2 regions of the Paenibacillus sp. y28 genome follow, and region 2 is predicted to be linked to the other one. Evidence: riboswitches for the same ligand, from Rfam matches in the RefSeq annotation. Region 2 holds a riboswitch; the other holds the start of a gene.

Region 1 (15,420 bases), on a different contig from region 2:
GCTCAAGCAGCATCGGCAGCTCCAGCCCCAGCGCCGTAATCGCAGCCTCATTCCGAAACACCTGCTCCGGCGTGCCCGCCATGACGCACCGCCCCTGATCCATAACCAGGATCCAGTCTGCCCAGGCATAGGCCAAATTCATGTCATGGGTCGCCATCACGACGGTAATGCCGCTCTTGTGTACCCGATCCAGCTCCTCCATTAGCTGGCGCTCCGAGCCCCGATCCAAGTAAGCCGTCGGCTCGTCCAGCAGCAGCAGCTCCGGCTCCAGCGCCAAAACACCGGCCAGGGCGACTCTTTTTTTCTGGCCGAGGCTTAAGTGGTGCAGCGGCGTATCCGTCAGGCGGTCCAGCCCCATGGCATTGAGCACCTGCTTCACCCTGTGCCGAATATCCGCCTCCGCCACGCCGGCATTACGCAGACCATAAGAAACATCTTCCCCGGGCGTGTTCAAAATTAACTGCTGCTCCGGGTCCTGGAACACAAGCCCCACCTGCTGGCGCAGCTTCTTAAGCTGCTTGGCCTGGTAGGACAGCTCCGTCCCCTTCCACAGCAGACGGCCGGAGGATGGCCGGTGCAGGCCGAGGGCGTGCAGGAAAAATGTTGATTTGCCCGATCCGTTATGGCCGCAAATGGCCGTTCTGCAGCCGGCCGGGATACGCAGCGTCAACCCGTTTAACGCCGCGTTCGCGGCGCCGGGATAGCTGAAGACGACAGACTCCGCCTCCACAATCGGATGAGTGCCCTCCGTCAAAAAATCCATGTTGTCCGCCTTCGCGCGTTCATTCATCTTATCCCCTCCATCGCAACCACAGCTCCAGCAGGAGCAAAAGCAAGACGCCTGCGCCGCTTTCCGCCTTATAGCGGAAGGAAATCCCCTTCGGCTCGTACGGTGCCATCCGGATGTCGCCTGTGAAGCCCCTGGCCATTAAGCCGAAGGACAAGCCCCGGTACCGCTGCATCGTCTTGCCGAATATTCGCACAATAAGCAGCGCCGTATCGTTCAGCCTGCCTTTAAACCCGGCTTGGCCGCCCCGGGCCCGCTGGGCCGTATACATATCCCTCGCCGTCTGCGACAGCAGGAATATAAAGCGGTACATAATCAGCATCAGCTCCAGCAGCAGCGGCGGCAGCTTCAGCTTGCCCATCACTTGAAACAGATCCGGCATCGGCGTTGTCAGCGTAACGAAGAACATACAGGACAGGCAGGCCGCAATCCGGACAAGCAGCGTCAGCGCAGTCTCCAGCCCGGACTCCGTAACATAAGCCGTCCAGCCGCCTGCGGTGTACTGAATCAGCAGGGAAGCCCCGTCCGCGGCCTGCCCGGCCGGAGTCAGCTGCACAAGCAGCGCCGGCAGACTGGCCATATAGAACAAGCAGGAGCTTCCCAGAAGCATCAAATAAAACCGCGCCGGGATACGGGCATATCCGATAATCCAGAGGGACATCCATGCGCCAATCGCCAGCTGCACCACCGGGTGCGCCGCATAAGCCAGCACAAACAACAGCGCTGCGAGCCCGCTTTTCCACAAAGGAGAAACGGCTCGCAGCTTGTTGGTGTACGATATCGTATCGATGCGCTGCATCATTGGGGCTTCGTTTTGCCCGATCTGCCTCTGAACAGCCCCAGCACGTAGCCGATAAAGCCGGCCCCAAGCGCCGCCTGCAGCGCAAACAGCATACTTTCCGTCTCCGACGGCAGCTCAAAAAAGGGCGAAAACCACGGCTCATAGGACGGATGAAGCGTCTGAATCATTTCCTCCGCAGCGCCGTCGGCCCCGCCGAATTCCGCATCCACCAGCAGCAGCGGCAGCACCGCCAGCAGGATAACCCCGAGAAGAATCAGCACATTTTGGGTGCTTCGTTTCATGATTGATCGGCCCCTTTCATTTTGCGCTGCAGCAGCGACAATTCCTGTGTGCTGAAGGATTGCAGCCAGTTCCAGATCAGGACCGTCAGCAGCCCTTCACTAATCGCCAGCGGAATCTGCGTAATCGCGAAGATGCCGCCAAACTTGGCAAAGGATGCCGCAAAGCCGCCCACCTCAGCAGGAAAAGCAAGCGCAAGCTGAACCGAGGTCACAACGTAAGTGGACAAATCCGCGAGCATCGCCGCCGCAAAAATCGCAAGAAGCTGCTTGCCCGTAGCTTTCATCAGCGTTTTATATACAAAGAAGCCGGCCACAGGACCCGCGACCGCCATAGAAAATGCATTGGCGCCCAGCGTGGTCACTCCGCCATGGGCGAGCAGCACCGCTTGGAACAGCAGAACGATGGAGCCGAGCACGCTCATCGGCAGCGGACCGAACATCACAGCTCCAAGCCCGGTTCCGGTCGGATGCGAGCTGCTGCCGGTAACCGACGGAATTTTCAGCGCGGACAACACAAACGTGAAGGCGCCTGCCAGCCCGAGCATCATTTTGAGCTCCGGCGTTTCCTTTGTAATTCTAGCGATCGCGCGCAAGCCGAGAATAAAAAACGGGATAAAGACGACCCACCAAAAAATCGCCCAGCCTACCGGAAGAAAGCCTTCCATAATATGCATGGCGCGGGCGGACTGCGGCTCGTTCAGCATGAAGTACAGGGTGAAGCCTGAAACGAGCAGCAGCGTGTGCATTGCTTTTTTCAATGACATGCTCTAACCTCCTGAATGAATAAAAATGACTGCGGCATAGACAGGCGGGACATAGCAAAAAACCAATCCGCGGCTTGGATTGGTTCAGGATACGCACAAATAGAAGACGGCCCCATCCTTCGTAGATGGCCGCTTCATGCTTGTACACCTCTCCTTTTCCGCGAAGGCACGTGGGTGCTTCAAACCAGGTAGGTCTCCTGACTTGTGGATCAGCGCTATGCTTCGTCTTCCCCGGGCTTTCCCCGAGTGACCATGTTAAAAAGCAAGCTCCCCAATTACAGTGGCGGGACCGTTCGGGATTCTCACCCGATTCCCTGTTACCCCTTGCCTAAGCAAGGGCACCTGATTTGTTGTCCATATTTAAGTATTGAAGAATAAGTTCCTGCACATGCTTAATGCTTACATGCCCAATTGAAACATAAAGCCTGTCAAAATTCAAGAACCAATTCGGCCTCCGCCTGCTGAAGCCGGGCATGTGGAATGCGGTGAAGTGACGGGCGATGCGGATGTAGTCCGGCCTTGCCCGAGCGGATAAAAGCAGCACGCTGCCGCAGCATGTCCCGGGTACATCAAAAACATGCCCGCACGATGTTACAGCAGCCCTTCCAGCCAGGACACAACGAGCCGCACTCCGTGATAGGCTGCCATTTGCAGCAGCTCGCCAATCTTGTTCGTGATGCGGTTAATGAGCGGGTCCTCGGTCACTCTGGGGCGGGCGGAGGATGCCGCATCGGACTTCGAATCGGCTGCCTTGGCTTTCCCCTGCTCTGCCGCCTTTGTTCGCCCTGCTCCGGCCTGCTCCCCTGCTGCGGTCCGGACGGCAGCCGCCTGGGCCCCGCCTGAGCGGGCATCCAAAGCTCCGGTACTGCCCGCCGCTGCGGGCAGCGGTCCGTGAATACGCTCGGTGCCTCGTGAAGCCAGCTCCACACCGAAAGCGATGCCAAAGGCCAGCAGCAGCACTGCGCCGGCGAACCGCCAATAAAACCTGCTCATAGGATGTACCCTCCATCATAGGACGCTATATACCATTTGTTCACAACTGGACCATGCCGCTCGGAATCTCCACCAAAAGCTACCGCTTTGCCGCGCCATCCCCCGGGGCGGACACCTTCCGGGCGTTCCGGTACAGCTCGGCAATCACTTCGGCCAGCACATCGGCAGTCCGGTTCATTTCCTCCATCGTGCTGTACGGCCCGCCCACTTCTATCAGAATGCTGTTTGGCGACATCGACTGGTTGTACTCCGCATTCCCGTTAGACGCTTTCCCGTAAATTCCCTTCGAGATGCCGGGGTGCGTCTCCTCCAGCCGCTTGTGAAGCTGGGACGCGAATTCAGAGTTTTTCTCCCAATTCGGATTTCGTTTGCCGACCACAAAATATACCTGGGCATAATCCTTGCCGTCAATATGAACCGTCGTCTGTTTACGTCCAAGCGAGTCACGATGAAGATCAAACACCATCTGCAGGTCCGGATGCTGGGCAAAAGCCTCCTTCACCGTTTTGTAGGAGTAGGCGTAGGATTTGGCGTAATTGAACCCTTTTTCCAGCGTCGGATAGTCTGCATCCGAATGCAAGGTTCCAATTCCGAGCTCGTTCAGCTTGTCGCTCAGCCGCTTGCCGACCTGTGTTACGTTGATTTTCGGATCGAAGGCCAAATCCGGGCTCGTAATCCCCTGATCCTTCAGCTCCGGCAGGAAGGATTCCCGGTTGTGGGAGTGGTAGATAAAAATGGCAGGCCCCTTGCCAGCCTCCGCCGCTCCGGGCTTGGACGTGGCTTCCCCGGCCTGGGCTCCTGCCGCGTCTACTGCCGTTGCCCTGCCGTTAATTTCCGCTGTTGCCGTCGGCGGAAGCCCTTCCGGCTGCAGCACCTGCGAGGGCGGCGTATAGTCAGCGGGGTCCTCCCCCATCACCGTGCCTTTGCCCGGATACAGCAGCACGGAGCTGTCCGATCGCAGGCCGGTCATTTCGCCTGCCAGCCAGCTTTTGGGGTCACCCGGCCGCATGCCGGTGGACAGCTGCAGCAGGAAGTGCGCCGTATTGCGGAAGGAAAACACCGATGCTTCGGGCGCCTGTCCCAAATGAGGCACCTCCATCGCCAAAATATCCATAAACATGCGGCTGGACATCACCGCCGCCATCCCCTGCATCGACGGCATCCGTTTCTCCGGGATTTGCCGCTGCAGCACCCCGGCCATGCCCAGAACCGTCATAAACATCATCGTTCCCGCTGTCACCGTGACGAACAAGCGCAGCAGCTTGGTCATCTCGCCAAGCCGGAACCCGTCATGTGCCGCATCGTCATTCTCGAACCATTTCATAGGCTATCCTCCGCCGTTTGTGTCGTAAAGTAGAGCAGCATTCTATCTAGTTCTACTCTATGAACTTGCGGAGTTCGCTAGAACAGCTATAGAGAAAAAAGAGGCCAAGCCCGCTCCCGGCCGGGAGCGCTTGACCATTCGGTTTCACTATACGCTGCGCGAGTAGCGTCTAATGGGTATAGGCCGCCACGTTATCCTGATCCACGGCCTGATGAAGGGCCGCATTCAATCCGCTGGCAATGATGTTGGCCATATCCTCAATGAACTGATCGATATCCTTGGGCGTCACCAGCAAATCATGCCCGAGCGGGTCAAGCACCTCTTTGACCATCCCCAGCCGCTCCTGCTCCGACATGCCATCCAGTAAACCGAGAATGGCGCCGGTATTTTGCGTATGCTGCTGCAAATGCCGCTTCATCAGATCAATCGTGCTGCCCACGATCGTGGAAGCGTACACCACGGTAGGCACGCCAATCGCAATAACAGGCACGCCCAGCGCCTGCAGCGTTAGCCCCTTGCGCTTGTTTCCAACCCCTGAGCCCGGATGGATGCCCGTGTCGGCAATCTGAATGGTCGTGTTGACACGCTCCAGCGCCTTGGAAGCCAGGGCATCGATGGCGATGACCAAATCCGGCTTCGTCCGATCCACAATGCCCTGTACGATTTCACTGGTCTCAATCCCCGTCGTTCCCAGCACTCCCGGCGCAACGGCGCTTACCTGACGGTAGCCGTCGGAAACCTGATCCGGCATCAGCTCGAAGTAGTGGCGGGTAACCATCACATTCTCCACCACCATCGGCCCCAGCGCATCGGGGGTTACATTCCAGTTGCCCAGCCCGATAATAAGCACCTTGGCATCCGCCTTCGTTCCGATTCTTTCCAGAAACGACGAGAATTCCTGCGCCAGCCGGGTGGCGACCCGATCCTGCAAATCGCTATCCTTGATGCGCAGGCCCGGCACCTCGATCGTAATATAGCGGCCCATCAGCTTCCCGATCGCGCGCGCTCCCTCTTCATCCTTCACATGGAGACGGGTAATCAGAATGCCGTCCTCTTCGGATGTCTCACTGTCAACGCCCGGCAGCTGGTTTGGCATTGCATTCCCGGGCATACCCGCCTTGCTGCGGGATGCCACCGCCATATCGCGCGCTTCCAGCGCCAAATCGGTACGCACGGAGTACATCGTTAAATCCGTCATTGCTCGCTCCCCTTTTCAACTGAAATGGTCAGACTTGGCGAATCGTTCGTCTTCCCGTATTGTGCCAAAAAAGGGGGGCCGCTATTCCAAGGCTTATCCGCCGAAACAAAAGGTTTCCGGTATTGCATTTTGGTAGGGCGCATGTTAGAATATTTAAAGTTGTCGTAAGACCGTGTATGTACTTGCTAGTAGGAGGTGAATGCAATGCCAAACATTAAATCCGCGATTAAACGGACGAAAACGAACGAATCCCGTCGTCTTCGTAACGCTTCGCAGAAATCCGCGCTCCGTACGGCCGTGAAGTCGTTCGAAACAGCAGCAGGCTCCGGTAACCTTGAGTCCGCAAAAGAAGCCCTCGTGCTTGCTTCCAAGAAGCTGGATAAAGCCGCAACCAAAGGGCTTATTCATAAAAACGCTGCTGCTCGCAAAAAATCCCGCTTGGCGAAACAGCTGAACGGACTTCAAGCGTAAGCAGAAGCCTTTACATGCTTTAAACTTACAATCAAGGGGCTGTTCCATGATAGCAGATTATTCTGTTGTCGGGACGGCCTTTTTGGCGTTCATGGATTCACGGCTTGAGTGGTCGACCGACCGCCGTCATGCAGCGAAACACAATGACGCATCCGTTACAGGAACCGGAACCACAGCTGGGGTCTGGATTAGCCATAACAAGCGGCCGACCGGACGCTAATGCAGTTCATGCAGTTCATGCAGTTCATACAGTCATGCAGTTCATGCAGTTCATACAGTCATACAGTCATACAGTCATGCGTCATGCAATAATGCAGCCAAACCGTCATGCAGCGCAGCTTGAAATGTGTTTATCAAATCATACAAACATCCCCGTACAAGGCCAGCCTTGGAGCTGACCTTGCCGGGGATGTTGTGCTTAAACCACGCGATGCATGACCTGATTAGAATGCCATGATTCAAATCAGTCTGCTCGCCTCAGCGTCCAGCTTCCGGAGCCAGACGAAGCAGAAACAGCTCCAGCCCGAGCACCTTGTCCATAGTGCCCGTTTTCATCTTGTAATCCAGCTCCGCCAGCTGGGACAAAATGCTGCTGAGCCGTGCGCCGTCATAGCGCTTGCCCTGCTCCGCGGCCAGCTTCACCGCATAAGGGTGCAGGCTGAGATAGCCCGCGATTTGCTGCGGCGCGAACCCTTGTCGCCCATATTCCTTCACCTGCAAAATAATGCGAAACTGGCGGGCGATCAGCAGCAATATTTTAATCGGCTCCTCCTTTTGCTTCAGCAGGTCGTAAAATATCGCAAACGCCCGCTCCAGCTTCAGTTGAACGATGTTTTCAATAAGGAGAAACACGTTTTGCTCCGTACCCGGTACGACCAAGCGCCGCACATCCTCAGCCCCTACCGTGCCCCCAGGACCGGCAAAGGTTGCCAGCTTGCGGATTTCTCCCGCAACCGACTGCAGGCTTCCTCCCGTGTACAGCAGCAGCTCTTCTCCCGCGCCCGGGCCGAGCTGCACCTGCTCCTTCTCCGCCTGCCGCGCCACCCACTGGCGCAGCTCCTCCTCGGTCATCGGCAGGAACGGAATAAGCACATCCTTTTCCTTTAGCAGCTTGACGATTTTTTTGCGCTCGTCCAGCTTCTCCGCCTCCACCGTCAGAACGAGCACCGCAAAATCACTCGGATGCACCATATACTGCTGAAGCTTGTCCACCGGATGCTCCAGCTTTCCTTGATCCTTGGCACCGGTCAAGAATAGGGCGTTTTTGGCTACAATCAGCTTGCGCGGCACAATAAAGGGCGGCTCCTGAGCCTCATCGATTGCCGATTCCAGGCTTGCTTCGGTCAAATCCAGCTTCGCCAGGGCGAAATCCTGATGCCCCGGCTCAATCAGCTTCGCTGTCAGCTCCGCGATAAACTCATCGAGCAAATATTTTTCCGTTCCGTAGCATACATAAATAGGCTGAATGCGGCCTTGTCTTAATTCCCGCTTCGCCAGCCGGTAATCCATCCCCGGCACCTCCCAGCTCGTCGTACTTGCGCTCTATTCTTGTTTATCATAGTTTACAGATTTCGTCCAGAAAACAATCCGCTAGCCGGCCTAAGCCCCCTTGATGATATAAAAAAACAAAGGGATCACGACACAGCGATCGCCCGCCTTGCCGTCATCCCTTTGCCCCAGCACATCATCTATATAAACACCCGGCACAGGCCCCAGGATTCCCCGCGCCGCATGGTTATACGACTTTGCTATACTATACGCCGGAAGCGTGCCATTGGTGCACAAAATCCGCGTTTTAGCCCGGTTTAACTGTCTCTGTTTTCTTGACTAGATCCATGCTGATGAGCTGCTTGACCTCCCCGCTGACCACTTGGTAGGTCAGTTGGGTTTCGCTGTCCCAGGACAGCAGGGTCAGCTTGTCGGTCGCCTTCCATTGTCTTGGCGATGTATACAAGACCTCACCGCTGCCGATTTTCTTCACGACAATCCGCTGATCCTGAACGACTGCAAGCAGTGTCCCGTCCTTGGAGGACAGCTCCATGCCCGCCGCTTCATAGACAAAGCTTTGCGCCTTATAGCTGTAATCCTTGGAGGCCAGCCCGCGCGAGTCTGCCGCCGGAGCGCTTTCCTCGGCCCCCGGAGCAGCAGGTGTCGATGCCGCAGCCGACTGGTCCGCATTCGACGTTTGGCTCTCCGGCATCGGCGCAGGCTCCGCCAGCTTCTTGGACGCGTCGCCGCTCGTATCCGGCTGCGAAGCCGGCTGCGGCGTGGCGGACGGCGCCGTCACCGTCTCGCGGGGCGCCGGCTGCGAAGCCGGCTCGGAGGCGCTGGCCGCCGGCAATTTCGCTTGCGGCTGCTTCGCTTCCGGCGCCGGCTGCTCCGCTCCGCTCCCAGCCTGGATTGGAGCCGGCTCGTTGGCACTGGCCGCCCCCGCGCCCGGCGCTGCCTGCGCTTCACTCTCAGCCGCACTCTGCTTCGCAGCCGCAAGCTCATCCTGCTTGGCGGCGGAAGCTGCCTCCGTGCCCACAGCCTCACCGGCCCCGCTACCGGCCTGCTTATCTTGGGCTGCGGTGCTTCCTGCCTCCCCAGATGAACCCGATGAGCTGAATTGAGGAGACATCTCGGCGACTTCCTTCTCATCCAGGCCAAGCCCGCCGCTGCTCGTCAGTACAATAACCCCGAACAAGGCAGCAGCGGCCAGCGCACCGCCCCATGCCGCGCCGCCTCGCATCCAGCCTTTCCGTTTGACAGGCTCCAGCTGCGCCGCAGCCCCCGGGCCCCGGCTGGACTTGCCGCCTTCCACTGCGGCAAGCCGCTCACCGCCGCTTGTCTTCAACACTTTGCTTGCCGAAGCTTCCGTCACAGAGCCCGCAGCCTCCTGCGTTCCCCACTCCTTGGCGGCCAAAGCAATGAATTGCTCCGCACCGTGCTCCACGTTTTCCTCAAGACCCCGGCCCTGCTCACGCAGACGGTCAAGCTCATCCAGCCGCGGCAAAAGCGCGTCAACCAGTGAAAATGGCGGCTCCACCTTCGGCAGGCTCACCAGCCCGCTGTGAAGCTGCTGCATTCGGCGAAACATGGCGGCACAATCGGGGCACTGCTCCAGGTGGGCCGTTAAAGCCAGTTTCTCGGCATCGCTCAGATCGCCGTCCAGCTCACGCTGCATCAATTCCACCACCTCTTCACAAATCATCCCCGTACACCACCCTTCTGATAATCTTGTAATAAGTTCTGAAGCTGCGCCCGGGCCCGGAACAAATACGATTTTACCGTGTTCAAGGGCAGTCCCAGCGATTCTGCGATTTCATTATAGGATAAGTCTTGCAAATACCTCAGCACCACAACAATCCGGTGATGATCGGGCAGCTTGCCGATTGCCTCTTCGATATCTTTGGCCAGGTACACCGAGGCGACTTCTTTTTCCACATCACTCGGACCGGTAAACACCAGGTTGTGTTCCTCAATGGAAACGGCTGATTTTTTGCGTCGGAACATATCGATACATATATTGGTGACGATTCGCTGCACCCACGTTTTAAAAAGCGCTTTTTCTTCATAGGTGTGGATTTTCGTATAAATACGAATGAGTGCCTCCTGCGAAGCGTCCTTCGCATCCTGTTCGTTGCCGAGCATATAATACGCCGTTCGGTACACATGTCCTTCCACTTCACGCAGCAGGGCTATCAGAGCGTCGCGATCGCCGGATTGGGCAGCTTTAATCAATTCCAAGGCTACCACTAGGATCCCCCTCTCGTGCAATTTCCAGACGCAGCCGCGTCCGAAAAAGTTGCAAAACTTTTATTGTAAATCGAAATATCCGCTTTACCCCAAGCACGTCAGCAGGCAGGCCGGGCCATAGTAAATCCAAGCGGGGCGAAAAATAGCCTGATCGCTCCGAGAGAGCCTCCCTTTCTCCCTTTCATCGGGCTTAGGCCTGGTTCCGCTTATCTATCAGTCTGTCTACTCTAGTTTACCACACCCCGCAGCGCGGTGAACAAGATCCGATCCGCCATCATTTATATACGGAGGACCCGTGCAAAAAGTTTTGACCAAACGCGAGAAATCATGGTAAAATTTATTTTATAAACTTGGTTTATTATAATAAACCATCATACTGAAATTACCTTGTTTTTATAGAAGAAAGGAAGCCTGATGGAACCAGACAACAAGCCGTCCGCAGAAAAAAAATATTGGGTTCCCGCGCTTGAGCGCGCGGACAGCATCCTCCGGTTAATCCGTGCCGAGCCCTCCGCCCTGAAGCTGATGGACTTGTCCAAGCGGCTGGACATTAACAAGAGCTCCATGTTCTCCCTTCTGCACACGCTGGAAGCACTGCAATGGGTAACCCGGCTGCCCGGGGATACCTATGCCATCGGGCCCGGCATCGGCCAATTCGGCAGCGCGTATCTGCAGCAGTTCGACCTCAGCAGGGCTTTTCAGCAGGAGGCGGCGGCCTCCCGCACACGAATCGGCGAAACCGTGCAGCTGGCTTGCCTGGATGGGCGGGATATTCTATACCTGGCCAAAATGGAAGCCCCTTCTCCGGTCCGGCTCGCTTCAGATCCGGGGATGCGGCTGCCTGCCTACGCTACGGCAATGGGCAAGGCGCTTCTGGCCGAGCTGGAGGATGCAGAGGTTCTCCGGCTGTACCCGGAGAGCGGGCTCGCGCAGCTTACCCCCCGGACAGTGCCGGACGCTGCCGCCCTGCTGGCCGAGCTGGCCCGCATACGCAAGGAAGGCCTGGCCTATGACGATCAGGAGGCCGTTATCGGCTTTTGCTGCGTCGGGGCCGCCGTTTATGATGCATCCGGACGGGCTGCCGCAGCAGTCAGCTTCTCAATGCCCGCCCATCAATGGGCGGTCAAGCAGGAGCAGGCGACCGAGGAGCTGCGCGGGCTTGCCCGGCGCTTATCCCCCGGCTCGTCTTAACCCGGCGTGTCCGCCGGATATCGCGCAGCCCGGGATACTATATTTAACCTCAAAGGGGAAATGAAATCATGCGGTTATCGAACAAAATCGTGCTCATTACCGGATCTGGCTCCGGGATTGGCAAAAGCACCGCCCTGCTGTTTGCAAAGGAAGGCGCTTCTGTCATCGTCAACGATCTGCAGGCGGATCGGGGAGAAGAAACCGTTCAGGAAATTCGGCAGGCCGGAGGTGAAGCCATCTTCCTCCAGGCTGACGTTACGAAGCCCGAGGATGTGGAGAAGCTGGTGCGCGAAGCGCTGGCCCACTACGGCCGGATCGACGTGCTGTTCAACAATGCGGGCATCAGCGGAGTCGGCATGCTGCATGAGGTAGAGCCTGAGGCATGGGACAAGGTAATGAACGTCAATATTCGCGGGGTTTATCTGCCGAGCAAATACGTGCTGCCCCATATGATGGAGCAGCGCAGCGGCAGCATCATTAATATGTCCTCCTGCATCGCCGAAATCGGCCTGGCCCGCCGGGCTTCCTACGCGGCAACCAAAGGCGCCATCCTGTCGCTGACCAAATCGATGCAGGTCGATTACGCGCCGTACGGCATCCGTGTCAACGCACTGCTGCCGGGCACCATTTTGACCCCGTTCGTCGAGAATTATTTGCGCACCTCCTACGACGATCCCGAAGCTGCAATCGCTTCCCTGAAAACGCGCCAGCTGTCCGGCGATCTAGGCCGTCCGGACGATGTGGCGCAGGCCGCCCTGTTCCTGGCTTCCGACGACGCCAAGTTCATGATGGGATCGCCGCTTTATATTGACGGAGGCGTCGTCTTCGGCAAAAACGCTTGATTTTCCGGGCACGGATCGGCTCTTGTTCGGAGCTTGTCCGAGCCATTTACCTGCATTTATTTCATACTAAAGGAGCGGACTTCATTTATGAAACTCGTTACATTTCAGACAAACGGCGGTCAGCGCCTCGGACTCGTGACAGAGAAGGGCGTTCTGGATATTGCAGCGGCAGCTCAGGCCTTCCCGGGCTCGGCAGTGCCGCTGAACGTAATGGACGTTATTGCCCAAGGCGCGCCGGCGCAATCTGCACTGCTCGCACTGGCGGACAAGGCGCTCACGGCTGGAGAGCAATCGCTGTTTCTGGCGGAAGAAGGCCTTGATTATGCGCCATGCGTCACCGAGCCGAAAAAAATGATTTGCGTCGGCCTGAACTACCGCAAGCACGCCGAGGAAACGAATGCGCCCATTCCGTCATACCCGATTTTGTTCAACAAGTTCCACAATACCTTGACCGGGCACGGAAAGGATGTGCCGCTGCCGAAAGTATCTCAGGAGGTCGACTATGAAGCGGAGCTGGTCATCGTAATCGGCAAGGAAGCCAAATACGTCAGCAAGGAAAACGCGCTGGATTATGTGTTTGGCTACTGCAACGTAAACGACCTGTCCGCCCGCGATTTGCAGCTGCGGACGCCGCAGTGGATGCTTGGCAAAATTTGCGACAGCTTCAGCCCGCTTGGCCCGTATCTGGTTACGGCCGATGAAGTCGGCAACCCGAACGAGCTGTCGATTCGCTGCATCGTCAATGGCGAAGTCCGCCAAAGCTCCAACACATCGGACATGATTTTCCGCTGCGATGAAATTGTCAGCTACATCTCCCAGCACCTGACGCTTGTACCGGGAGACATCATTTTGACCGGGACGCCGGAAGGTGTCGTGCTTGGCTATCCGCCGGAGAAGCGTGTCTACCTGCAGCCGGGGGATGTCGTCACCATTGAGATTGAAAAGCTCGGCTCCATTACGAACCGGATGGTTGCGGAAGCGTAAACGGCTTGTCCGGCTTCCCGGAATTTTCGTTCTTCCTCCGCATATCATCTGATTCAACATCATCTTTTTATTTAAAGCTCCTCAGCCCCCCGCAGCAGCGGGCGGCTGTTTTTTTGTTACGAATGCCAGGCTGCTGCGCCGGACGTGCAGTAAAGCAATCCCGGTGTGTTTACAGCCGGACATGGGTTTTTTCTGCATTTTGCGGCCCTTGAGTCCTGCCTCTCGATCCTGCAATTGTCTCCTTCAAGCCTCCTGAGCATATCTGCTTGAGCTGCTGCATACCGGAGTGGGCAGTACAGCACATTCCCGCTTGGTTATGCTGCTTTGGCCTTATTTTTATATGCTGTATTCCTGCCGTCCCCCATCCTTCGTCAGGCTCCGGCAGCATTCGATATTTTACCGCCGATTGCCCCTCACATGCTAGCCGCCTCGGACACTTCCGCTTACGTTACACGACTTCCCTTTCCTTGACGAAGCACGGAAGCGGGGGTAACATGGAGGTACAGGCGAGAAATAGTTGGAATATTTCAAAAAAGGAGCGTGATCCGATGCACATCCAACCATGGATGGTTCGTCTTGTGCTGATCTGCTTTTTATTGTTCTTCCATCCCGCCCTGCACGCAGAAGAAGCGGCTCCCGCTTCCGAGCCCGTCACTTTTGCCGACGCTGCTTTGGAGCAAGCCGTTCGGGGGCAGCTGCAGCTGGCTGACGGCCCGGTAACCATCCGGCATATGAACAGCCTGCTTTCCTTGAGCCTGGATACCCGTATCAGCGACCTTGGCGGTCTGGAGCATGCGGCGAACCTGCGCAGCTTGTCTGTCGATGCCGCCCCCGTTCAGGACTTTACCCCTATCGCCAGCCTGTCTAATTTGGAAACGCTCTCAATCCAGCATACCTCCTTAGCCGACCTCAGCTTCGCCTCGGGTCTGGGCAAGCTTCAAGTCCTGCTTGTGCCGGATAATGAGCTTCGTGATCTCAGCCCGCTGGCCGGACTGCCGGATCTGCTGACGTGTGATCTTACAGGCAACCGCATTCAGAGCCTGGAGCCGTTAAGCCATACGCCTCGACTAACCTTTCTGCTGGCCAGTCATAATGAGATTGAGGATTTGCGCCCTCTCGCTCCGCTGCCCTTCCTGAGCCAGGTGGAGCTAGGCTTCAACCGGATTCAAGATCCTTCTCCCCTGCGCCGCCTGTCCCAATTGACGATACTGGATGTCCAAAACAACGAAATTGAAGATATGTCCGTCCTCCAGGGCTTCCCCTCGCTGTATGAGGCCAAGGTGCGAAATAATCCCGTGAATGCCGATTCGCTGCAGCTGATTGGGCGCATGAAGCAAGAAGGGGAGGTGAAGCTGGATACGGATGCCATTACAGTGTATGTTAACGGAGAGGTACAGCCATATCCGTTTGAGCCGTTGCTGCAGGACGATGTTACGCTGGTGCCGATGCGGGCTATTTTTGAGAAGCTGGGGGCTTCCGTCGCCTGGGATGATACAACCCGGACTGTCACCGCCCGCAAACAGACGAAGCAAATCGTCATTCAGGCCGGCTCCGAAACAGCGGCAGTCAACGGCACCCCGTTGCAAATGGGCACGGCGCCAATCATTGCCCATGATACACTGATGGTGCCGCTCCGTTTTGTCAGTGAAGCGCTCGGCGCTGAGGTGGAATGGATTGCCCCGTCGCAACAGATTCGAATACGACTGGATTATTAACATATCCAAGTGCTGACACAGGCGGAAAGCGCCTGTGTTTTTTTGCCGCTCCCGGCCCGGCATCGTCGCCCAAGGGAAGCTTCAAACGCGGCTCCTTTTTTAACAAATGCTGCCGCAGTTTAGCTCGAATTAAGGATCATTTGATACAATAGGCCGTGGAGGGGATTCCATGCTGAACGCTACAATATTGCTCGTTGATGATGAAAAAGCGATTGTTCAACTGCTGGAAATGGTGCTCCGCAAAGAAGGCTTCCGGCGTATATATGCAGCCCATACCGCGCGGGAGGCGCTGCAAAAGCTGGAGGAGCACGGGGCCGATGTCATTTTGCT
Region 2 (15,420 bases):
ACGCTTTTGCAAACGCATCTAAGCCTGACCCCCCTCCCGGAGAAAGCTTCTGAGGCTTCACCAAGCTCTTCTGCGGGGAATCGTTGCCGGTTGGATGGTTGCCTTGCGGTTTACAGCTTTGATTTGGTGTTACACCCGAGCGCGCTGTCGTCGTGGCGGCCTTCGTGAATAATAGGGCATCATGCGATAGCGTACTGCAGCGCCAAGACCATCGAAGTGGAAGGCCGAAGCTAGAGACAGGGCGGTCAGGAGGTGGAGGATTCTGCTGCTGCCTTGCCCTGCGTCTTGCGCTGCAAATGGGCGGTTCCCCAGTTGTGCAGGGAATCCAGCACCGGCATGAGGCTGCGGCCGTACTCGGTGATGGAATATTCGACTTTGGGCGGAATTTGCGGGTAAATGACCCGTTCTATAATGTCTTCCTCTTCCAGCTCGCGCAGCTGGGCGGTTAAGGTTTTGGTCGTAATGCCGGGCAGCGTGCGCTTCAGCTCGTTAAATCGGAAGGTTCCTTGAAACAGGAGGCGCATAATAATAATCGGCTTCCATTTACCCACAATGATATGAAGCGTGTCCTCGACCTTGCACAGCTCCGGATTTTTGTCCACGGAACACTCTCCTCCTTAAGGTATCCTTCAGGATACTTTATATCTTGAAAGAGCGTACTTTCACAATGAATTTCTATGGTTCATAATAGCATAGTAACCTGTTACGAATAAAGTTACTGATGTCTATGTGCTGCTGATTTTGGTGGAAACGGCCCTACAAACATAGTGGAGGCGATTAGAATGAGCAAAGATTTTTTAACCGCATTAAAGGAAAGACGCACGTATTATGGAATAAGTAAAGAGCCGGTAGTATCTGATGAGCGCATTCAGGAGCTGGCGGGGGAAGCGGTGCTGCATACGCCGTCCTCCTTTAACTCCCAAAGCGCCCGGGTTGTCGTTTTGCTCGGCGAGCAGCATAACAAGGTGTGGGACATCACAACCGAGGTTCTGAGAGGGATAGTGCCTGCCGAGAGCTTCGAGCCGACCAGGAAAAAAATGGACAGCTTCCGTGCCGGATACGGCACCGTCCTGTTTTTTGAAGACCAGAAGGTCGTTTCGTCCCTTCAGCAAAATTTCGCGGCATATGCGGAGAACTTCCCGATTTGGTCCAACCAATCCTCCGCGATGCTGCAGCTGGCTGTATGGACCCTGCTGGAGCAAGAGGGCTTCGGCGCTTCCCTGCAGCATTACAACCCGATTATCGATGCGAAGGTGCAGGCGGAGTGGAGCCTTCCTGCCGATTGGAAGCTGATTGCGCAAATGCCGTTTGGCAAACCGACAGCAGCGCCAGGGGAGAAAGCGTTCCAGCCGCTTGAAGAGCGTTTGAAGGTATTTAAATAAGAGTTCATTGGTGCAGCAATGGCGAAAAGGAGAACACCTTATGGGAGATTTCATTTCTGTGGCTAAATCCCGGAGATCCGTCAATAAATTTTTGACCGGCATCGAAATACCGAATCAGGATCTGGACGACATTTTTCAAATTGTCAAATTCGCCCCGTCCGCGTTTAACCTGCAGCATACCCACTATCTGGTTCTGAAGGATCAGAACAAAATCGAGCAGGTGTACGAAGCCTCCGGGCAGTACAAGGTCAAGACGGCATCAGCCGTTATCGTTGTGCTCGGAGATCTGGAAGCGTACCGGCAGGTTGGGCATATCCATGAGGGGCTTTTGAATCTCGGTGTTATGAGCCAGCAGGAATTCGACATGACCGTTGAAATGGTCACTCAGATGTATGAAGACAGAGGAGACGTCTTCAAGCGGGATGAGGCAATCCGTAATGCGAGCTTGTCGGCGATGCAGTTTATGCTGACTGCCAAGGAGAAGGGCTGGGACACTTGCCCGATGATCGGCTATGACGCCGAGAAGCTCCAGCAGCTTCTGAGCATTCCCGGCCGGTATGTGCCGGTCATGCTGATTGCCATCGGCAAGGAGGATTCTTCCAGCCAGCGGCCGCGAGGCTACCGCAAGCCGGTTGGCGAATTCGTCAGCTTTAATACGATGCCATAGCAAGTAAAAAGCAGAACAGCAAAAGCAACAGCCGTGCCGGAGGGCATGGCTGTTTGCGTTTTTCGGGGCAACATTCAGATGGCATTGCACACTGGACCGTGCTGTGTTCCGCACATCGGGCGAAGTACCCATGCTCCTGTTTATAAATGAAGAAGGCCGAATCGAATAGAGGGAGAGAATGCTCCTGCAGGTCTCGCAGCGGAATCGGTCAAAAAAACGGCAGAATCCGCTCTGTTTACCCGTTTACATTTGTTTTATGATGGCTGTAATTGCTCATAAGGAGGCATAACGCATGGTTGAGCGTACAGAGCAGGCGGTGCTGCTGGGGATTGTGGATATTCACAAGGCCGGGCTGCGCACCAAGATGCTGCTGGGTGATGTGGACGGGGATGGCCGGATGGAGCTGCTGCTGGCGCAGCCTGACGGCGGCATCGACGACCGTTACGTCCCCCACCAGGTGCAGTGTATGACTGTGTTTGACTTGCAGGGGAATTTGCTGTGGCAGGTAGGAACGCCAGACCCGAATGCAGGCGGTCCGGGCTCTGATTATCCGGTACAGCTGTATGATATTGATGGAGACGGACAGCTGGAAGTGCTGTGTGTGATGGACAAACAGTTTCGTATCTATAGCGGGCGGAGCGGGGAGCTGAAGAAATCGTATCCGCTGCCTGATCCTTTGGCGCATGACTGTATTATTATCGCCAATTTGCGCGGGCTGGAGCGGCCGCAGGATATTATTTTGAAGGACCGGTACCGGAGGCTGTGGGCGCTGGATAACGAAATGAACGTCCTATGGACCTATACGGGCAATCCCGGGCATTTTCCGTGGGTCTACGATATCGACGGAGACGGATGCGATGAAGTGATGGCCGGCTACGACATGCTCGACCATGACGGAACGAAGCTGTGGTCGTGCAAGGACCTCGATGACCATGCCGATTGCATCTGGATTGGCGATGTGAACGGGGACGGGGAGCCGGAAGTGGTGGTGGGCGGCAGCGTTACTGTGATGTACAGCCTGCAGGGCTCGGAGCTGTGGCGCTACGATGGCTCCATTGAATCGCAGCATGTTGCGCTCGGCAGGTTCCGCACGGATATGCCGGGCTTGCAAATCGCGGGTCTGGACCGTATTGAGCGCGGGGACAACGATAGCGGGAGCGGCAGGGACGGAATGTTTCTGCTGGATTCCGAAGGCCGGGAAGTATGGAAGGAACAGCGTGTTACGGGCGGATGGCTGACCATGATCGAGCCGCTGCGGGGCTGGGAGCCGCACGGGCCGGACTACATTCTCGCTTATCGGCGCGGTGGTGGCGTCACGCCAGCTCTGTATGACGGACATAGGAGAGAAGCGGTTCGCTTTCCGGTGGACGGCTACGTCGTACATGCGGATTTGCTCGGCACCGGCCGGGAGCAGGTCATCGTCTACACCCAGGACAAAGCTTATATTTATGCTTCGCGCCCGCTGAATTTGTCCGTCCCTGCGACGGCCAGGCCGTTACCGCAGCCGAAACGGCTGTACAGCACGACGCTTTATTTCGGCGGCGAGGTTGAATAAACGCCTGGGCCGTCCGTGTTTGGCCGCATCCTGAATCGTTTGCGATTCACACCATGAACAAATTTTATTTACATATTCATCTTAATTCATCTTGAATGAATGGAATTCACTTCAAAAAATGTTCGACATGCCGTTCTTTCATCTAACGTTTGCGAATTTCTGACTTTTCGGCTCTAGGAGCCATTCACCCATGAAAGGAGCCTGACAGTGGCCTATTTTCCCGAGCATGATTCCATAAATACGGTTATTTCCAGCACGGAAGAGGTGCTGAGCGCAATAGCAAACCGACATATCGGCGCTCATCCGAAGCATGGTCCCGTCTTCCGGGTTTTTGCCAGGGAGGGCTTTATCCGCCAGTCCGACTACCGGTATGTCATGAATGTGGAGGACAAAATTCCGGATGTGCGGGAAGGTCAGTTCGTCTATGCCTGGGCGAAGCTGTGGAGCGGCGAGGAACGGGACATGCCGCTGAGCGTCAGCTGCTTTAGTCCGCTTCACGTGTATGTCAACGGCGAGCGCCGGTTTAAATCGAACCTGAATGACGATGTGTTTCCCGATCGGAAAAATTGGTTTCATGTCCGGGTGAACCAAGGCTGGAACCACGTTGTGCTGCGGTTTCTCAAAACTGCGACAGGCTGCGGAGGGCTGTTCGGGACAGGCTCGATCAAAGGGGCGCCCTTGCATTTTTTGGCGCCGTCGGCGGAACGGTCCGGTCAGGAAGGGTGGATATTCAGCGAGCCGCTGGACGCTCCCCTATCGGAGCTTCCCGGGGAAGGGATGTCGGAAGCGGATACCGGCCTGAGGTGGTACCCGAAGCGGGAATGGGAGACGCATACGCTGGAGCAAAGCGCAGTGGAACGGTTATTCGGCAGTCCCCAGGACAGCTGCGCTGTTGCATGGACGCGGCTTCGCCGGACCGGAGGAGACGGGCTGACCGTTCAGCTGCGCGGCATGCGGCGCGGTGCCGGGGAGATCTACGTCAATGGCCGTGAGGTGTACTCCAGCACGGCGTCCGGCAGCGCCGGGGCTTTCAGCGTGCAGGCGGCTCTGAAGCCCGGCCTGAACGACATGATCATCCGGTCGCACTCTGGCGGCGGCCAGTGGGGTCTGGAGCTGGAGGATGTGCAGGGAGAAGACTCCGGCTTCGAGCTGCCGGTGCCTGTCCGCGGAGCACCGGATGCATGGCTGTATGCGGGACCATTTTCTGCTGGTATTCCTTTCCAGGCGGAGGATTTCTGCTCTATGCATACCGTGTTTAAGGACGGTAAGGACGGAACGTACTGGCAGGTGGACCTCCCTGACAGCTGGGTTCGCCCGTATTTGGAAACCGCGCTATTCGGGAAATGGAACTATCCGCTGGGCGTAACCTTGTACGGCTTGCTGCAAAGCGGTGAAGTGCTGGAGCGTCCGGATTATGTCCGCTATGTGCTGGATCATATCGAGCTGTGTACCCGCTGGGATGAATACGCCCGCTGGGATTTGCAGCAATACGGGGCGCCGGGGCTGAACCACCAGCTTGCGGCGATAGACAGTCTGGATGATTGCGGCTCCTTCGGGGCGGTAACCTTGCGGGCGATGAATCACCGGGAGCTTCGAGGCGCCGAGCCGGCCATCGAGCGGATTGCCTCCTATATCAGACACGAGCAGGATCGGCTTGCGGACGGCGCGCTTTACCGCGTCCGGGGCAGCGCCGATTTTATGGAGCGGACGATGTGGTGCGATGATTTGTATATGAGCGTGCCGTTTTTGTGCCGGTACTACGTCCGGACGGGCAATGAGGAGGCGCTCCTGGACGCGGCCAGACAGTTCAAGCTGTACAAAAGCTATTTGTTTATGCCGGATCAGTCCATTATGCACCATGTGTACGACTTTAAATTCAATAAGCCGAACACGGTGCCATGGGGCAGGGGGAACGGCTGGGTACTGTTCTCGCTGACGGAGCTCTTGACAGTTATGCCGCAGAAGCATGAGCTGCGCGGGGAGCTGCTGCAGTTTTACCGGGAGCTGTGCGGCGGCTATTTGGCGCTGCAGGGCGGCAACGGCCTGTGGCATCAGGTGCTGACCGACCCGGAATCGTATGAGGAATCGTCATGCACCTCGATGTTCATTTACGCCTTTGCCCGGGGAGTGCGGCAGGGCTGGCTGACGAACCCCGGCCCATACAGCGCTGCCGCAGCCAAGGGCTGGGACGGTCTACGGAGGCTTGCAATCGATAAGCACGGCCATATTTACGGGGTATGCCGGGGCTCGGGCTTTTCATTCAATAAGCTTTACTACAAGGATGAGCTCTCCTGGCTGCTTGACGACACGCACGGAATCGGCATCATTCTGCTGGCGGGTCTTGAAGCGCTGAAGCTGGAGCGGTTTTTGGCCGAATCCGCCGATTAAACGAAGCGGCCGCGTGCTGCAAAAGCTATCATTTTGCCGGCACAGGGCGGCGAGAGCCGATTACATCAGAAGCGGCTCCTGACGGCGAGGCCTGCTTGCGGTAGGCGGCGGGCGGACAGCCGTACATGGCGGTAAATTGGCGTGTGAAATAATAGGGGCTGCCGTAGCCCGCCGCCTCCGCGATTTCAGCCACGGACTTGTCGCTTACGGCGAGCAGCTGCTGGGCATGCTGCAGCCGGATTTTGTTCAGCATATCCATAACGGATTCGCCGGTTTGCTGCTTGAACAGATGCGCGAAGCGGGAAGGGGACAGATTGACGGCAGCAGCAAGAACAGGAACGGACAACGGCTCGTTGAATTTGTCTGATAGAAGCTGAATCGCATGACCGATACGGGAGTCCAGCCGCTGGACTCCTGTTTCGCTATGTTTATAGATAAGCAGCAGCGCTTCCTCCAGCGCGTTGGCGGACAGCTTTTCCCCGATGAAGCTTGTGTCCCGGCTGTACTTCACAAGACGGTCCAAGGCGCAGATGAAGTCGGTGTCCGGACCGTCATTGCCGATGTGTCCGCCCTTAATCCCCTTGAGCTGCTCGGGCAGCTGCAGCAGAGGCATCCATTCCTCCCGCGGTGTGAAGTGGCACCAGTAAAACTCCCAATCCCCCTGATCGTCAGCAGCATACAGATGAGGGGTTCCGGGAGTAATGACAGTAATATCTCCGGGCCTGGACTCCAGCACGTCGGTGCCGTGATGAAACAAGCCGCAGCCGGATAAGGTGTAGGTCAAATAAAAATCGCGAGTGCCTCTGGAGCGCTTCACCCGGTAGCCGAACGACCGCTTGTAACGCTCGGCGCGCAGCATGCCCGGCACTGTAGGCTGATTCTCTACGGTAAAGCTGTTCCACACCATCGGGTTCATCGTCTCGGCCCCCTTTATGAAGTAGTTTATAAGGAATATCAACACAAATCAACATAAACAGAACGAAACGGAACAGAAGCGATTGCGGATTTGAATGCACGGGAGACGTGGTATTTGTTTTGAATATAATTTTCAGAAAGTTTAAAGTTATCGTTGCTCCTGCGCTGCGGATCGTCATATAATAATGTTATAAAACATAACATATAGATAACATTGTGCATCGGATGGAGAGATTTGGCTCTTATCACGTACGGGGAGGCGGAGCGGCTTGCACATTAAGGCAATGTCAATTTACCCACTGTCGGAGGGACGGGTCATTGCAGGCAGGGCTGGCGTTATGCGGGTCGTGAAGTCCGTCAATGTCATGGATGCACCGGATATTTCCGACTGGATTGAGGCCGGGGAGCTGCTGTTTACAACCGCCTATCTGATGAAGGATGCGCCCGAGAATGCGGTCGGGCTGCTGCGCAGGCTGGATGAGCGCGGCGCGGCCGGCAACGCTGGAGACCTTCATCGAGCATGACGGGCAGATTGCGGAAGCAGCCAAGCAGCTGTACATTCAACGCAACACGGCGGCCTATCGGCTGGAGAAAATCAGCGAGCTGCTTGGTATTGATTTCAAGAAGGTCAATGATTTGCTGCGTTTGAAACTGGCTTTTCTGTTCCGTCACCGTATAGAAGGGACGGTGCATGTGGCAAAGCGTGCGTCTACAGGCGAGCCTGCCGGCGCGCGAGGGAGCGGAGAGCTGAGGTCGGCAGCCAGAATGGGCCTCGGCCGCTGACGCCCGTTCCGGGCCGCGTACGGCCAAGACGGACATCTGGAGGAGGCTTCTGATGAACAAACCATCCATATTGATTAAACACGCGCAGCTTGTAACGATGAACGCCAAGGACGAGGTGTTTACTGGCGATGTATGGATTGAAGCGGGACGTATCCAGGCGGTTGCGCCAGAGCTGAACGCTGCGGCGGACCGGGTTATCGACGCCGGCGGCAAGGTGCTGCTGCCCGGCTTTATTCAAACTCACGTGCATTTGTGCCAAACCTTGTTCCGCGGGCGGGCGGACGATATGGAGCTTCTGGACTGGCTGAAAAAACGGATTTGGCCCCTGGAGGGCGCTCACGATGAGGAGTCCGTTTTTTACTCGGCGCTGCTTGGCATCGGGGAGCTGATCCGCAGCGGCACAACGACCATTCTGGACATGGAAACGGTCCGTCACGCGGATGCCGCTTTTCGGGCTATGGCAGAGAGCGGAATTCGGGCGATTTCCGGCAAGGTGATGATGGACCGGGGCGAGGACGTGCCGGAGTCGCTTGCCGAGGATACAGACCGTTCGATGCAGGAAAGCGTCGATTTGCTGGAACGGTGGCACGGTTACGACGGCGGGCGTCTCGGCTATGCGTTCTGCCCCCGGTTTGTGCTGTCCTGCACGGAGCGGCTTTTGCTTGGAGTACGCGACCTGTCGGAGCAGTACGGGGTGCTGGTGCATACGCACGCCTCGGAGAACCGCAGCGAAATTGAGCTGGTCGAGCGGGAGCTGGGGATGCGCAATGTGGTTTATTTTGACCATATCGGCCTTGCCACGCCGCGCCTTGTTCTGGCTCACGGGGTATGGCTCGACGAGCAGGAGAAGCGGATCGTCCGGGATCGCGGGGTTAAGCTGACGCATTGTCCGGGGTCGAATTTGAAGCTGGCCTCCGGCATAGCGGAGGTGCCGGATTTGCTGACCCGCTCGATTGCTATGGGGATTGGGGCGGACGGGGCTCCCTGCAACAACACGCTCGACATGTACCAGGAGATGAAGCTGACGGCGCTGCTGCATAAGGTGAAACACGGGCCAAGGGCGATGGATGCCAAAACAGCGCTGCGGATGGCGACGATAGGCGGCGCAGAGGTGCTTGGGCTTGAGCGTGAAATCGGGAGCATTGAAGCGGGGAAAAAAGCGGACCTGCAGCTTGTGGATTTGAACGAGTTTCATGCGTACCCCGCTTATGACGCGGATGTGTATTCACGGCTCGTATACGCGGCGGGCCGCGCCGATGTGGATACGGTTCTGATTGACGGCAATATTGTAATGGAGAACAAAACGGTGCTGACGGTGGATAAAGCAGTGGTGCTGGCAGAGACGGACCGCTGCATCCGGCGGCTGCTGGAACGTATTGGAGGATAAGGAACCGCTGTTGTGAGGGGAAGCGCCGTCTATCCGGTGTGTTGTACGGCGGCAGCGCCGGAGTTTGTACCCGATGGGGGGAGCCGATATGGAATGGCATGAGCTGCTGGGGATCTGGGCCGGCAAGAAGCGGGAGGCGGTGCTGGCCCCGGGGGATTGGGGGCTGATTGACGGCTGTCCTCCCGGCCGCCGCTAAGGCCCCGGTGACATGAGCGAGGAGCGATGATCGGAGCGTCCGGATCAATTGGTTCAATCAAGCTGCTGGATCAAAGGCTGGATATGAAAACGGTGTTTACGACGGATTGTTTGCCCGCGCCATGGACGGGCGGATTGCTGAATAGGGGCTGCTCCAGCTATGGGGCGGCCATTTGGCGATCCGACTAGCGGTTCCGCTCCCCGTAGTTGTTATCACCCGCAAAGCTCCCTCTGGGCGCGCAGTGACCTTTTCCGGTGATAGAAACCGATGAACGAGTCCCTTTCTGCGGTCAAGGTACCTGAGACCCATTCATGCCGATGTGCATGTTTTGGACAAAAGCGCCGCCTATTTTTTGAATCGCTGATGACAGCGTATCCACAATCGGCCTCTGAATCCGCCAAACCCGCGCGGGATGCCGGATGGCGGCGATTTACATTTTTTGGATCGAAAAAAAGTTTGTTTTTGTGGTTTGCCGTAAAACGGAGCAGTATGGCGCATTCAGAGGATCACGTATGATTTTTAGTAGAAAAATAGGCTTTCGAACCAATTGACATGCACAAGATATTGATATAAATTATTTAAAGCAATCTACATATGGTTGTGACGGGTGCTTTTTTCACCAAATAGCGGGTTTGCGGTCCTTGTGCAAGGACACCGGCCGTTAAGAAGCTAGACTAGAAGCGGGTTTATGAGCGTGAGCGAGTGACTTCTAATCTGGAGCTATCGTGAAAAAAGCTTAATAGGGAAGTCCGGTGCAACACCGGCGCGGTCCCGCCACTGTAAGGGAGCAGATTCGGTCCAATCAGCCACTGGCGCAAGGCTTTGATGCCGGGAAGGCGGACCCATCGCAAGGTGCCCCGAGCCAGGAGACCTGCCCGCACACATTGACACACCCCTACGGTCGATAGGAAGGTGTCCGTTACGTCGGTTTACTTGTCAGGCTTGAATAAGCCCTGCCTGTATTCGGCGCATCCGGCACGCCTGTCGCTGATGCGCCTTTTTCGCTGGATAACAGTGAATTCCGCTTGCATGCACGGCATTGCTTTTTATTTCAAGAATAAACAAGACCGGCTTGCGGACAATCGGCGGAGGGTGTTCCGGGCGCAGGGGATAGGGAAAGGGAGACTACATAATGCTTATCGTTTACGATTCCAAGACAGGGAATGTAAAAAGATTCATCGGCAAGCTGAATATGCAGGCGGTGCCGATTGATCACGAAATGATTATCGACGAGCCGTTCGTGCTCGTAACGTATACAACCGGCTTCGGCCAGGCGCCGGATAAGACGCTCTCCTTCTTGAAGCGTAATCATCAGAAGCTGAAGGGGGTTTCGGCCAGCGGCAACCGCAACTGGGGCGAAGGCTTCGCCCGCAGCGCCGACCGGATCGCGGATCTGTACAGCGTCCCGGTGCTGAGCAAGTTCGAGCTGGCCGGAACAATGAAGGATGTAGAACGATTCAAACAGGAGGTGAGCGCAGTTGCGTCATATTGAACTGAACAACATGCTCATGCAGCGGACCGAGGACGGCTTTTTCCAACTGGATAAGGACCGTGAGGCCGTAGAGGCGTTCATGGAGGAAGTCCGTGAGAAGAGCATTCATTTTGCCACGACAGCCGATAAAATCCGATATATGATTGAGGAAGACTTCTACGAAAATGTGCTCGAAACCTACACGCTGGCGCAGGTAGAAGAAATTTATGGCATTACGCATGCATACCGTTTTGAATTTCCTTCGTATATGGCTGCGTCGAAGTTTTATACCGATTATGCCGTCAAAAGCAATGACCGCTCTCTTTATCTGGAGCATTATCCGGACCGGGTTGCGATTGTAGCGCTGCATCTGGCCCGTGGCGACATGGAGGCGGCCCGCGCGCTGGCCGGTTCGATGATGGAGCGCCGGCTGCAGCCGGCTACGCCGACCTTCCTGAATGCCGGGAAAAGCAGACGCGGCGAGATGGTATCGTGCTTCCTGCTGGAGCTGGACGATTCGCTCAATTCCATTAACTACGGCATTGGGACGTGTATGCAGCTTTCCAAAATCGGCGGCGGCGTTGCGGTCAACCTGTCCAAGCTGCGGGGCCGCGGCGAGCCGATCAAGGGTGTCGAAGGGGCGGCCAAGGGCATTATGCCGGTGCTGAAGCTGATGGAGGATGCATTCTCCTACGCCGACCAAATGGGCCAGCGCAAAGGCTCGGGCGCAGGGTATTACAATATTTTCGGCTGGGACGTCATGGAGTTTCTGGACAGCAAAAAAATCAATGCCGACGAGAAAACACGGCTCAAAACGCTGTCGATCGGGCTTATCGTTCCGAACAAGCTGTACACGCTGGCGGAGCGCAACGAGCCGCTGCATGTATTTGCTCCCTATTCCGTTTACAAAGCGTACGGACAGCATATGGACGACATGGACATGGATGAAATGTACGACCGCCTGCTTGCCGATGACCGGGTGAAAAAGAAAGTAGTCATGAGCGCGCGGGACATGCTGATTAAAATTGCTACCATTCAGCTGGAATCCGGCTACCCGTATATTATGAACCGCAGCAACGCCAACAAAGGGCATGCGCTGAAGGATATCGGCACAATCAAGATGTCCAACCTGTGCACGGAGATTTTCCAGCTTCAGGAAACGTCCGAGATCGGGGATTACGGCCAGTCCGATGTTATCCGCCGGGACATCAGCTGTAATCTGGCGTCGCTGAACATCGCCAACGTCATGGAGCGGAAAAAAATCCGCGAATCCGTCCATGAAGGTATGATCGCTCTCACTGCGGTGAGCGATATGACCAGCATTTCCAATGCGCCGGGTGTCGCCAAAGCGAACCGCGAGCTGCATTCGGTCGGGCTGGGCGCGATGAACCTGCACGGCTATTTGGCCAAAAACAACATCGCCTACGACAGCAGCGACGCGATTCAATTCGCCAGAGCCTTCTTTATGGCACTGAACTTCTATTCCCTGGAGAAAAGCGCCGACATCGCAGCCTCGCGCGGCATCGTCTTCGACGGCTTCGAGCAGTCCGAATACGCCAAGGGCACCTACTTTGAACGCTATGAGCGCGAAGATTACCGTCCGGTCTCGGAGAAGGCGAAGGCGTTGTTTGAAGGCATGGAGCTTCCGTCCCCGCAGGACTGGAGCGAGCTGAAAGCCAAGGTGCAGAAGCAAGGCCTGTACCACGCCTACCGGCTTGCGATTGCGCCGACGCAGAGCATCTCCTACATTCAGAATGCCACCTCCAGTGTCATGCCGATTGTAGAGCCGATTGAAACGCGGACCTACGCGAATTCAACGACGTATTATCCGATGCCTTACCTGAATCGCGACAATTTCTTCTATTATAAATCCGCCTATAATATGGATCAGTTCAAGGTCATTGATTTGATTGCCGAAATTCAGACGCACATCGATCAAGGCATCTCGACCGTCCTGCACGTGAACAGCGACGTGACGACGAGACAGCTGGCCCGTTACTATATTTATGCCGCCAAAAAAGGCTTGAAGTCGCTGTACTATACCCGGACGAACCGCTTGTCCGTCGAAGAATGCGTCAGCTGCTCGGTGTAACCAGTGCTTGACCCAAAAGGAGAACCTGAAGATGGATAACAAAGCCAATAAAGGGCCGCTGCGGGCCGTCAACTGGAACCGGCCGGATGATGACTTCACCAGTACGTTCTGGAGCCAGAATATTATGCAGTTTTGGACAGATGAAGAAATTCCGTTGTCCGATGACAAAATGTCATGGATGACGTTATCCGATAATGAACGTGAGCTGTACATGAAAGTGCTCGGAGGCTTGACGCTGCTCGATACCGTGCAGGGCGGCGTCGGGATGCCCAAGATTATGGAGCATGTGGAAGGGCTGCAGCGGAAGGCGGTGCTCGCCTTCATGGGCATGATGGAGCAGATCCATGCCAAATCGTACAGCAGCATTTTCACCACGCTGGCTACAACCGAAGAAATCGACGGCGTATTCCGCTGGGTCGAGCAGAATCCGCGCCTGCAGACGAAGGCGGAGACGATTTCCCAATATTACCGTTCTATCGAAACGCCGAAGGATTTGTATTTGGCGATGGCGGCTTCCGTGCTGCTGGAAAGCTATTTGTTCTACAGCGGATTTTTCTATCCGCTCTATTTGGCCGGACAAGGCAAAATGACCAGCAGCGGCGAAATCATCGATTTGATTTTGCGGGACGAGAGCATTCACGGCTTGTATGTCGGCGTGCTTGCCCAGGAAGTATTCGCGGAGCTGAATGAGGATGAGCAGCAGGCTGCGCTGGAAACGTTCCACGGCTTACTTCACTATTTGCATGGGAACGAGGAGCGTTACACGGAGGAGCTGTACTCGTCGATCGGGCTGGCGGAGGAAGTGAAGCGGTTTGTGCGCTACAACGCCAACAAAGCCTTGATGAATCTGGGGCTGGATACCATCTTCCCGGAGGAAGAAGTGAACCCGATCGTGTTCAACGGGATCAGCACCAGAACGAAGCAGCACGATTTCTTCTCCAAAAAAGGAAACGGCTACGTCCGCACCACCAACGTGGAGCCGCTGACAGACGACGATTTTATTTTCTAATGAATGAAGGCCTGTAAGGCATAGCGAGAAACAATCCACCTGCACCCAATATGCCGTTCCAATTGGAACGCAAAACAAAGTCGTCCTGTTCAGGACGGCTTTTTTTACTGATTACAGCGGCGGCTGACCTGCTTCGGCGGTTTCTCCCGCTGCGCCTCATCCCTGCCAATAAAAATAATGAACCTTTCTGAATGCGGTGTTGTTTATAAAGCATACACAGGAAGGAGGAGGGCGCTTGACCAACAAAGAGCTGTTTGAAGCCTGCAAAAAGGATGTATACAAAACGTGCTTCTTCATGCTGCATCATCCCGACGATGCTGAGGATGTGTGCCAGGATGTGTTTATAACGGTATTCAAGACGGATTGGCATGAAATCGAGCATGTGACTTTTGAGAAAGTGAATTAAACGTATATGCTTCGCGGAAAAGAAATCATCCCAGGCAATCAAGCCAAGGTGAATTTCCTGGGCAGCGGCAGCATGTGGTCGACCGACCGCCGTCATGCAGCGAAACACCGCGCGCTGGGAGCTGCGCGCGTGCAAATGAGGCGATTGACGTGTATGCCGGATTCGAGGGCACGGAGGCGGACATTTATATTTTCTGGTATTATACCGGGGATAAGGACAAGGAAATTCGGATTCCATTGACCAATAAATGAAAACGGAGACCAGTCTCGCCGTGGGCGGATGGGTCTCTTTTTTTAGAGGGGAACAAGCACGGTTAAAGAAAGGGGCCTTTTTTATTTTTTGATGAAAAACAATTATTTCCTTGTGCGTTAGCAAGGATTAGCTGCAAAAGCATCAGTCTGACCGGAATGCCGCACTTTTTCGATATCAAGCATCGTTCATCTACGGTCCGGCTCCCGGCATATCCGACGGAGGTCAACTTCAGCCGCTCAAAGGAGCAATTTTTGTGTCGACACGGTTTTGAAATTTCACTATGCTATACATTATGGAATCCAAATGCTGTTCAAGCGGAACAGCCAGGGGAAGAAGCCGTTTAATTACAGGAAGGAAGGCTGGCCGTCATGGGGCATGTTATTGATGTACAGGGCGTTACATACCGGAATGGAAAAAATGAGCTGTTGAACAATATCAGCTGGCAGGTTCGTCCTAACGAGCACTGGGCGCTGCTCGGTCTAAACGGATCGGGAAAGACGACGCTGCTAAATTTGATTAACGGATATATGTGGCCGACACAGGGCCAAATCTCCGTGCTGGGGCACCGGTTCGGGGAGGTAGATTTGCGGGAGCTGCGCCAGTCCATCGGATGGGTCAGCCAATCGCTGCAGGACAAGCTGTATGCCAGTGATAAGGCGCAAAATATTGTAATCAGCGGGAAATTCGCCTCCATAGGACTGTATGAGCAAATTACGGACGAGGATCAGGCGAAGGCGGAAGCATTTATGAAGACACTCGGCTGCGCTCATTTGTGGGACCGCGAGTTCCGGACCTGCTCTCAGGGGGAGAAGCAAAAAGTGCTCATTTGCCGGGCGTTAATGGCCGAGCCCCGGATTTTAATTTTGGATGAGCCCTGCAACGGCCTGGATTTATTTTCCCGCGAAAAGCTGCTGGAC

Evidence for each region. A riboswitch is a leader RNA that binds a small molecule or an ion and turns the genes downstream of it on or off. The one in region 2 is predicted to bind cobalamin.
Region 1: another riboswitch for cobalamin. It lies ahead of WBG83_RS16950 (energy-coupling factor ABC transporter permease); the one in region 2 lies ahead of nrdI (class Ib ribonucleoside-diphosphate reductase assembly flavoprotein NrdI).

The regions. Positions count from the first base shown of each region.
Region 1 is NZ_JBBBNV010000023.1:26,086-41,505, forward strand. It holds gene WBG83_RS16935 (energy-coupling factor ABC transporter ATP-binding protein) at 1-790, opposite strand, end outside; gene cbiQ (cobalt ECF transporter T component CbiQ) at 792-1,589, opposite strand; gene WBG83_RS16945 (energy-coupling factor ABC transporter substrate-binding protein) at 1,586-1,870, opposite strand; gene WBG83_RS16950 (energy-coupling factor ABC transporter permease) at 1,867-2,634, opposite strand; cobalamin riboswitch at 2,805-2,995, opposite strand; gene WBG83_RS16955 (hypothetical protein) at 3,226-3,627, opposite strand; gene spoIIP (stage II sporulation protein P) at 3,707-4,951, opposite strand; gene gpr (GPR endopeptidase) at 5,121-6,149, opposite strand; gene rpsT (30S ribosomal protein S20) at 6,354-6,620, shown strand; gene WBG83_RS16975 (hypothetical protein) at 6,667-6,840, shown strand; gene holA (DNA polymerase III subunit delta) at 7,098-8,129, opposite strand; gene WBG83_RS16985 (zf-HC2 domain-containing protein) at 8,416-9,813, opposite strand; gene WBG83_RS16990 (RNA polymerase sigma factor) at 9,810-10,358, opposite strand; gene WBG83_RS16995 (IclR family transcriptional regulator) at 10,773-11,549, shown strand; gene WBG83_RS17000 (SDR family NAD(P)-dependent oxidoreductase) at 11,618-12,391, shown strand; gene WBG83_RS17005 (fumarylacetoacetate hydrolase family protein) at 12,479-13,375, shown strand; gene WBG83_RS17010 (stalk domain-containing protein) at 13,924-15,090, shown strand; gene WBG83_RS17015 (response regulator transcription factor) at 15,260-15,420, shown strand, end outside.
Region 2 is NZ_JBBBNV010000019.1:78,762-94,181, forward strand. It holds gene WBG83_RS15420 (winged helix-turn-helix transcriptional regulator) at 246-602, opposite strand; gene WBG83_RS15425 (nitroreductase family protein) at 783-1,382, shown strand; gene WBG83_RS15430 (nitroreductase family protein) at 1,423-2,049, shown strand; gene WBG83_RS15435 (rhamnogalacturonan lyase family protein) at 2,342-3,604, shown strand; gene WBG83_RS15440 (glycoside hydrolase family 88/105 protein) at 3,812-5,992, shown strand; gene WBG83_RS15445 (helix-turn-helix domain-containing protein) at 6,021-6,908, opposite strand; gene WBG83_RS15450 (PucR family transcriptional regulator ligand-binding domain-containing protein) at 7,177-7,431, shown strand; gene WBG83_RS15455 (PucR family transcriptional regulator) at 7,358-7,690, shown strand; gene WBG83_RS15460 (5'-deoxyadenosine deaminase) at 7,743-9,077, shown strand; gene WBG83_RS15465 (hypothetical protein) at 9,300-9,461, shown strand; cobalamin riboswitch at 9,957-10,166, shown strand; gene nrdI (class Ib ribonucleoside-diphosphate reductase assembly flavoprotein NrdI) at 10,406-10,765, shown strand; gene nrdE (class 1b ribonucleoside-diphosphate reductase subunit alpha) at 10,752-12,836, shown strand; gene nrdF (class 1b ribonucleoside-diphosphate reductase subunit beta) at 12,868-13,845, shown strand; gene WBG83_RS15485 (hypothetical protein) at 13,835-14,347, opposite strand; gene WBG83_RS15490 (ABC transporter ATP-binding protein) at 14,872-15,420, shown strand, end outside.